DNA from 4 places in the Priestia sp. AB genome. Region 4 is predicted to be linked to each of the others. Evidence: riboswitches for the same ligand, from Rfam matches in the RefSeq annotation. Region 4 holds a riboswitch; each other region holds the start of a gene.
The links. A riboswitch is a leader RNA that binds a small molecule or an ion and turns the genes downstream of it on or off. The one in region 4 is predicted to bind cyclic di-AMP.
Positions count from the first base shown of each region.

Region 1 (2,201 bases), on a different contig from region 4:
ATTTTTTGAATAGAATAAGTAGCTTTTTAATTTATAAATTAGCCGGCTCTCATGACCTCTGTACCTTTTTTAGGGTCAAATTTGCCTTCAGATTTAGACATCACAATTGCTGCTAGTGTGTTTCCTACTAAGTTAACAACCGTACGTGCCATATCCATGATTCTGTCTACTCCAGCAATGAAGGCTAACCCTTCTGCCGGAACGCCGATTGTTCCAAGAGTAGCCAGCAATACAACAAATGATGTTCCTGGCACGGCAGCCATTCCTTTAGATGTAACCATCAATACCAGAATGAGCGTCAGCTGTTGAACGATCGTTAAATCAATACCGTACACCTGCGCTAAGAATAACGCTGCAATCGCTTGATAAAGAACGGAACCATCTAGGTTAAATGTATAGCCAATTGGTACAACGAACGATACGATAGCTTTTGGACAGCCCATCTTTTCAAGTTTTTCCATAATACGCGGAAGAACTGTCTCAGAACTAGATGTACTGTATGCTAACAACAGTTCATCTTTCATATAGCGGAATAAGTGGAAAATGTTAATTCCTGCCCATTTCGCAATTCCTCCTAATACAACAAGTAGGAAGAAAATTAACGCTAAGTAAACTAAGATAACAAGCTTTCCTAATGAAAGGAGTGAATCTAAGCCGAATTTTGAAACTGTTACACCAATTAAAGCAAATACACCAATTGGCGCCACTTTCATTACAAGGTTTACCACGTGAAACATTGCGTGAGAAACACCGTCGAAGAATTGTACAACTGGCTTTCCTCTTTCCCCAATTGCCGCTACTCCAAGTGCAAATAACACTGTAAAGAAGATAATTGCTAGCATGTCTCCTTCAACAATTGACTGGAAAAAGTTTGTCGGAACAATGTGTAAGAAAGTTTCAGCCACTGACTTTCCTTCTTGCTGTTTGGATGTTTCAACATATTGTGAAATATCACCCTTTTGTGCTGAATGAATGTCTACACCTTGCCCAGGATGAAAAATATTAGCAACCAATACACCGATTATAATTGCAAAAGTCGTAATAATTTCAAAATAGAGAATGGTTTTAACGCCGAGCTTTCCGACCTGTTTACCGCTCCCTGCTCCTGCAACTCCAACGACTAAGCTTGAGATAACAATTGGAATAACAATCATCTTAATTAATCTTAAAAATAGGTCTCCTAGCGGCTGTAGGTATGTTACTACACGCGGATCGTTAAACCAAATTACCCCTACAAGAACACCGAGGATTAATCCGGTAAAAATCTGCGTAGCCAAACCAAAACGAATTTTTTTCATAGATGTACCTCCCCAAAGATGTATGACATTTGTATATATTTTTCTGAAAAAACAAAAAAAGACTATTCTTAAGAAAGAACAGCCTTTTACTTACGCTATTTTGGGCTCTTTCTCTCAATAAAGCAAACGGGGTTAACTGTCGGATTCGGAATTGAGAGTTTCCTACCTTTTGTAAGGATTCACCCCAAGGCAGCTTTACTGCCGATAATGATTCCCCCGCTCTATACGATTAAGCTTATTATTCAGTTTTTATAAAATTAAAACGATCTATACGTTGTCATACGTTTTTTACAGTCAATAAAACTAAACAGAAGTCTTACTTTTACTTAACTTTATACTGCACAAATATTAATTTACTATTTTTCGACACGTTTTGTCAATACCTATGTTTATAAAACGCTTTCAAAAGGCGATAATATATATTTATGCAAAAAAGCTATTGCAATGTTGCAATAGCTTTTTCTTGCTCTTTGAGTCTCTATTAGAAGTTTAAGGGACTAAAGAACACGCGTGTTTATTTTATAAAAATACAAAATATAGAATAGCTGCTAAAACTATTCGATATAGTGCAAATGGTACTAATTTGATACGGTTAATTAATTTCAGGAAAAAGCGAATAGATACCAGCGCAAAAATAAAGGCGCTGATAAAACCAGCAATAAAAAACGGTAGTGCATCTGATGTGAAATACTGCCAGTTTTTAACCAATGAAAGTCCACTTGCTCCTGCCATGATTGGCACTGCCATAATAAATGTAAAATCTGCGGCTGCCTTATGGCTCATTCCAAGAAGAACTCCTCCTGAAATCGTTGAGCCTGAACGAGAAAAACCTGGCCAAAGAGCAATACATTGAAACAGTCCTATACCCAGTGCTTGTCCATAAGACATTTGGTCCACCGTCTC
Region 1 is NZ_JAQMYN010000023.1:18,938-21,138, forward strand. Features, by position in the region: gene POF52_RS28870 (cation:dicarboxylate symporter family transporter) at 39-1,298, opposite strand; cyclic di-AMP (ydaO/yuaA leader) riboswitch at 1,405-1,544, opposite strand; gene POF52_RS28875 (undecaprenyl-diphosphate phosphatase) at 1,818-2,201, opposite strand, start outside.
Region 1: another riboswitch for cyclic di-AMP. It lies ahead of POF52_RS28870 (cation:dicarboxylate symporter family transporter); the one in region 4 lies ahead of kdpF (K(+)-transporting ATPase subunit F).

Region 2 (2,201 bases), on a different contig from region 4:
CATTTCAAGAAGGTGAGACATTATACGAAGTAACAAAAAGGGCCTTTAACATAGAAGAATCCCAAGGGAATATTATATCTATAAATGGTATCCATTCAATTCCAAAGAAAAATATACATTGGGCTGTTTTTGTAAACAGGAATTTTATAGAGTTAGGTTTAGATGAAGTCACGCTCAATGAAAATGATGAGGTAGTATGGGCTTTGAAAAATTGGGATAATCAAGAAATTTTAAAGTAAATAACATAGAAAATTAAAACATCCTACAAAAAGTAGTTGGTTATTATTCTAACTACTTTTTTGTAAGTTATAATTTCCGATAATGCTGATTATATAAACTAGAGGTGTATATGATATGCAGCTGAAAAGCAGAAAAACCTACCCTGGTGTGTGATAGGGTAGGTTTTTCTGCTACATTATTTAACCAAAGGACTGAAGTCTCACGGCGTCTTGAATAGTTTGCTCAAGATATCAAAATTTATTTATCTACATAAAAGAGAAAAACGAATTATATGAAAATTAGTTTTAATTGAAACGGCTCTTTACAAATGTAAAATTCAGGCGTATAGTACCTACCATACATATATGATCTTGCTATTTTCATACCTTTTATCGCTTAATCCACTAAGGAGTGGGGGACCCATTTTTGTGTGCACTTGCACTTGGGGTGAATCCTTCTGTAAGAAGGTAGGGCTACTCTTAAAGCCCGAATCCGACAGCTAACCTCATAAGCGTTTGGAGAGAAGGTTTGCTTTTATTTGTCCTGGAAAGAACACTAAGCAGAACCTTAGTGTTCTTTTTTGTGTTTTTTTTCTGAGATGGGGAATGATGAGAGTAAACTAATATAAATAATGGCAAAGGGTCCAGGAGGAGTTTAGATGAGTTATTCATCCATAAAACGTTTATTAATTGGGAGGCCACTTAAATCAAAGGAGCTAGGTGAACAAAAGCTAAATAAGGTCAAAGCCTTAGCTATTCTTTCATCCGATGCACTTTCATCCGTGGCATATGGTCCAGAGCAGGTCTTAATCGTACTTGCTACTATTGGAATGATTGCATTTTGGTATTCCATACCTATCGGTATTGGGGTACTTATCCTTTTAACGGCACTTATCCTTTCTTACCGACAAATTATTTATGCCTATCCAGAAGGTGGCGGCGCTTATGTTGTATCTAAACATAACCTTGGAGAGAATGCAGGGCTTATTGCTGGTGGGTCTCTGTTAGTAGACTATATTTTAACCGTATCTGTAAGTATTTCATCTGGAACAGATGCATTAACGTCGGCTTTTCCTGTTCTTCATGATTACAAGGTTATTATCGCTTGCTCATTGGTTATTTTTATTATGGTTTTGAACCTAAGAGGTGTAACAGAATCAGCTTCGGCTTTAGCATACCCTGTCTATTTATTTGTTCTTGCATTGGTTCTTTTAATAGGCGTAGGCATATGGAAAGTAGCCACTGGTCAGGTGTCTCCTGATGTTCATCCGGCTATTGGAACTGCAGTGCCAGGAATTAGCTTATTTTTACTACTACGAGCTTTTTCATCAGGATGTTCAGCCCTTACAGGCGTAGAAGCTATTTCAAATGCTGTAACCAACTTTAGACAACCAGCTGCAAGAAATGCGGTACGTACGCTTGTTGCAATGGGCGTTATTTTAGCTATTTTGTTTTCAGGTGTCATGTTCTTGGCTTATTGGTTTGGAATTGTACCTAAAGCAGAGGAGACGGTTGTTTCACAGCTTGCTTCCCAAGTGTTGGGACGAAATGGTTTCTATTATTTTGTTCAGGGTACAACAGCTTTAATTTTAGTATTAGCTGCCAATACAGGCTTTTCAGCCTTTCCTTTACTGGCTGTTAACTTAGCTGTAGATAAGTATATCCCGCGTATGTTTACGATACGTGGTGATCGTTTGGGCTATTCAAATGAGATTGTGACCCTTGGAATTGCCTCTATCTTGCTTATCATAGCGTTTCACGGTAATACAGAACGGTTAATTCCTTTATATGCTGTTGGCGTATTTATTCCATTTACATTATCTCAAACGGGGATGATTGTTAAATGGTTAAAAGAAAAGCCAGCTGGCTGGCAGGGAAAATTAGTGACCAATTTTATTGGAGCTTTTATTAGTTTCACGGTACTGATTATTTTCTTTACAACAAAATTCTCACAAGTATGGGCTGTTTTAATCTTCTTACCTC
Region 2 is NZ_JAQMYN010000034.1:8,559-10,759, reverse strand. Features, by position in the region: gene POF52_RS30415 (DUF4430 domain-containing protein) at 1-239, shown strand, start outside; cyclic di-AMP (ydaO/yuaA leader) riboswitch at 603-747, shown strand; gene POF52_RS30410 (APC family permease) at 878-2,201, shown strand, end outside.
Region 2: another riboswitch for cyclic di-AMP. It lies ahead of POF52_RS30410 (APC family permease); the one in region 4 lies ahead of kdpF (K(+)-transporting ATPase subunit F).

Region 3 (2,201 bases), on a different contig from region 4:
AATAATAGGATCTCCAACATACTGCACTAAGTTATCAGACAGTAGCCCAAACCCTGCGTTATTAAAAGCCGAAATTGAATGAAACAAGCTAAAGAACAGCCCCTTAGACCATCCGAATTCCGGAACCCAGCGTATTGCTAAAAAGATAAGTGCAACAAATTCAATTAAAAATGAAAAGATAAACAGCCTTTTAACTAGCAGGACAACTCCGCCGACGCTCGTTTGATTTAATGCCTGCTGAACGAGCATACGCTCTTTAAATCCAATTTTTTTACCTAGCATCATAAAAATCAACACGGCAAATGACATAATGCCAAGACCGCCTATTTGAATTAACAGCATAATAATGATTTGACCGATGACGGTAAAACGGGTACCTGTATCTACGACGGCTAAGCCGGTTACTGTCATAGCGGAAGTAGACGTAAAAAAGGCATCTACCCACCCGATTGGCTCAGTAGTAGAAAAAGGCATCATCAATAGAAGAGCACCAATAATAATTCCTCCGCCAAAAATGGAGACAAGCAGCTGCGGAGGAGTGAGTTTAATGATTTGTTTTTTCATAAGTTAAACTCCTTCTTCTTCAAAACGGTTCAAATCGCGGTTATGTCCGATGACAATCAGCATATCTCCTTGTTCAATTATTTCATGCGCGGTAGGCGAGATCACCATTTCCCCGTCTTTTCGCTGAAAGCCGATAATATTGCAGCCGTACTTGGCACGAATGTTTAAATCAAACAGCGTTTTATTATGAAGTTTCTTAGAGGCGACAATTTCGACAATACTATAATCCTTTGACAATTCAATATAATCAATGATTTTTTCTGACACCACGTGATGAGCAATACGCTTAGCAATATCGCGCTCAGGGTGAATGACTTTATCCGCTCCTATTTTTTCGAGCACTTTTTGATGATACATATTCACTGCTTTTACCCATACTTGCTTAACGCCCATATCTTTTAAAAGCATCGTTGCCAGCACGCTTGCTTCGATATCATCTCCAAACGAAATAAGAGCATGATCAACATTGCGAATACCTAGCCCCTTTAAGCTAGCTTCATCAATCGCGTTTGCTTGCACAACATATGTAGCTGAGTTGCTAAATTTATTTACTACCTCCTGATTGCGGTCAATAGCGAGCACATCCACATCCAGATTAGCAAACTCTTCAACCAAACTGCCTCCAAAACGACCTAATCCCAATACAGCAAACTGTTTTTTCATAATGTATTTATTCCTTTCTTCAACTGCTGTGTGTTCTCTTAGCTTATACTTTTTCTAAAAAATTACATCTTTTTCTTAAAAAAAGCGCAAAAAAACACAGGAAGGCTCCTGTGTTTTTCCACACTCTTCCCCCTCAAAACGCTTGCGAAGTTAGCTGTCGGGTTCGGGTTTTAAGAGTAACCCTACCTTTTTAAGGATTCACCCCGGAGCACAATATGTGCGTAAATAATGGGTCCTCCGCTCCGTAATGGATTAAGCGATTTTTATTTAAATGTCTATGATCTATTTTTTAGAATAATCGATTCGATTCATGATACGTTTCACTTTACGAAAGCTATCTTACTCCTGTGGATTTTGTCTGTCAAGATATTTTTAGCGAAGACCTCACTTGCCCTGCAAGCTGCAAAAATCATATAAATCTAAACTGACAATCATTTTGTGAAATTGATCAAATAAATTAATAACAGCTAAAAGCTCTAACAGCTGCGTATCACTGTAAAATTTCTTTAATTGATTCATATCAGCATCCGTCAACTCCCTTGGACGCACCCGGTATACATCAATAAATCGAAACAGCAGTCGATCTTTTTCTTCCAGCTCTTTTTCTCTTAACACTTTTTGATTAAGCGTCTCATCGCCTACATATGACATGCTCATACACGTCTCACAGCCGTTAACACCTGCTAGATAAAGCCTTATTTTTTCCTTAGTCTCTTTTTCTACTATATCGCTGTTCCAAAGCGTGTCGTAAAGCTCATCATACAATCTTTTTACATGCGGAATTAAATTCAATGCTTTTTCAAAATTTGTTCCCTCTTCGTTTGCTAACAAAACTCTTGCCATTTTTTACTCACTCCTTTTTAATTATTATAGTAAGAAAAATGGAAATTTTAGATTACAGATAAAACATCTTAGCTACTATTACTAATCAAATGAAACGTTAATGAGAAAGAAGGTTTTCAATTGAAAATTGA
Region 3 is NZ_JAQMYN010000001.1:972,360-974,560, reverse strand. Features, by position in the region: gene POF52_RS04985 (TrkH family potassium uptake protein) at 1-564, opposite strand, end outside; gene POF52_RS04980 (potassium channel family protein) at 568-1,227, opposite strand; cyclic di-AMP (ydaO/yuaA leader) riboswitch at 1,352-1,496, opposite strand; gene POF52_RS04975 (carboxymuconolactone decarboxylase family protein) at 1,612-2,070, opposite strand; gene POF52_RS04970 (Lrp/AsnC family transcriptional regulator) at 2,191-2,201, shown strand, end outside.
Region 3: another riboswitch for cyclic di-AMP. It lies ahead of POF52_RS04980 (potassium channel family protein); the one in region 4 lies ahead of kdpF (K(+)-transporting ATPase subunit F).

Region 4 (2,201 bases):
CCGTTGTTGCCTAGCTCTTTGATTGAAAGAAAAGAAGCAACTGCTCCCCTTGCTATTTGCTGTGTTGCCCCTTCTAATGTATGGGCAGTCACCGTTCCGTTTAACGTTTGAGGAACACCTAAAAACGCAAATAAAATGCCTGTTATAAAAGCGATAGGAAGTAAAACACGCGTAATTGATTTCACAAAATCAACAAAAAAGTTTCCCATTTCCTTCCCTGCCAACCCGCGAATAAAAGCGATTGCTACTGCAAGTGCTGTTGCAGGTGCAGCAAACATCATAAATACAACGGCGGCCATCTGCGAGAAATAAGACAAACCTGATTCACCGCTGTAGTGCTGCAAGTTCGTATTTGTCATAAAACTAATGGCCGTGTTAAAAGCAAGGGCCGGATCCATTCCTTTGATGTGGCTTGGGTTAAGCGGCAGTACCCCTTGAAACCGGAAGATAAGATACACCACAAAAATCATGAACGTATTCGCCAAAACGAGAGCAAGTGCATATTGCTTCCACGTCTGATTATGCCCTTTAATTCCTGCCGCTTTAAACATCACCGATTCTATCTTCCCTACTAAGCTAGTGTTTTTATCGTTTGAAAACACATTCGCTATATAAATACCTACGGGCTTTGCAATAAGCGCTACAAAAACAAGCAGCAGCGCAACTGATAGTAGAAAAATCCCCACGTTTTATTCCTCCGCTTATTAAAATTGTTCTGGATTTAACAGTACATATACTAAATAAATTAAAACAAGAACTGAAATACCTAGCAAAATGAACGACATGTTCACTTCTCCTCTCTTTCGTCTACTACATGAGACGACCAGCAAATAATTCCGTACATAGCAGCTGTTAATATGGCAAGTGTTCCAAGCATGATCGTATCCAAGTTGCTCCCTCCTAACTGTTTCTTACCACCAATGATTAAGCGTAGCGACTGTTTCTGTGCGTAAAGCATCACGCCCAAGTGAGCTAGCAGCGAAAGGTTATCTTTGATTGTTTAATCCTCACGTATTGTTGATCTCGTTTTAAAAGCCCTACTATATCCTCTTTACGGTGCAGACATAACCTGCTCTCCTATTTTCCCCATTAAAAAAACCGCAGAAGAGAGTCCTCTTCCGCGGTTTAATGCACGACAAATAAGCCGTGATCGACACGAATTTTTTTACTCCCAAAACGCTTACGGAGTTAGCTGTCGGATTCGGGTTATGGAAGTAACCCTACTCAGTTAAGAGATTCACCCCTAGTACATACGTACAAAATATTGGGTCCCCCGCTCATGATTGATTAAGCGTATATTTGTTATTTAATTTTTAGACTTAATTATGGTTTTTCCTGCTGCGTTTAATACTTTGATTAGCTAACGTAGACAAATAGCGGTTTGCTAGATCAAAAGATTGCTGATCGCATATTGCTCGATATTCAATCATTTGAATCATTTGCTTAGGTAGATGCATCTTGACGCTCCTTTCACCTATATTTTGAAAGGAACGCGCTATCCGCTGCTATAGAAAACGGCCACGATTACACCATCCTCTCTCTTAACGCTTACGAAGTTAGCTGACGGGTTCGGGTCAAGAAAGTAACCCTACTCAATTATGAGATTCACCCCTAATAATTGGGTCCTCCGCTCTTCCCCTCTCTTTCAGGAAAGACTCAGCGTGTCACTGTGGAACGTTTCATGAGAGTAATCTTACTCCTGTTAAAATTTACTGTCAACAACATTTTTTGAAATTTTAAAAGCTTTATTTTTCCATGGGTATTCATTATTTTAAAATAATAGATTCAAAGAAAAAAAGGTTGTGATATAACTAAATGTATCCCTTCTAAAGACGAACAAATGGGATACATCAGCTGAGCCGATTGTGACACTGCAATTGATTTTCGTGCAAGACTTCGCTTTGTCCTCCAATCAACTGCTAGAAGGATCTGAACAGGTGAAACCTACGTTCACTTTAACAAAAAAAAAACGAACCACTAATCAAAAACCTTGATCAATAGTTCGTTTTTTACTTCGGCTAAAGTACGTTTGTCTCAGCCTCTTTTTTTAGTTCATTTTCTCAATTTCATTTACAAGAATTGAAATGGCATCCGTTTTTGTTGCTTCACGCATTGTACGCTTCATCGTACTTGCCTGCTGCTGAAGCTCATTTACTTCACGCAAAAACACTTCCTTTGTTAACTGTTCTTCTTCCACAACC
Region 4 is NZ_JAQMYN010000004.1:62,632-64,832, forward strand. Features, by position in the region: gene kdpA (potassium-transporting ATPase subunit KdpA) at 1-680, opposite strand, end outside; gene kdpF (K(+)-transporting ATPase subunit F) at 705-785, opposite strand; cyclic di-AMP (ydaO/yuaA leader) riboswitch at 1,164-1,304, opposite strand; gene POF52_RS13255 (hypothetical protein) at 1,320-1,457, opposite strand; cyclic di-AMP (ydaO/yuaA leader) riboswitch at 1,530-1,672, opposite strand; gene POF52_RS13260 (undecaprenyldiphospho-muramoylpentapeptide beta-N-acetylglucosaminyltransferase) at 2,048-2,201, opposite strand, start outside.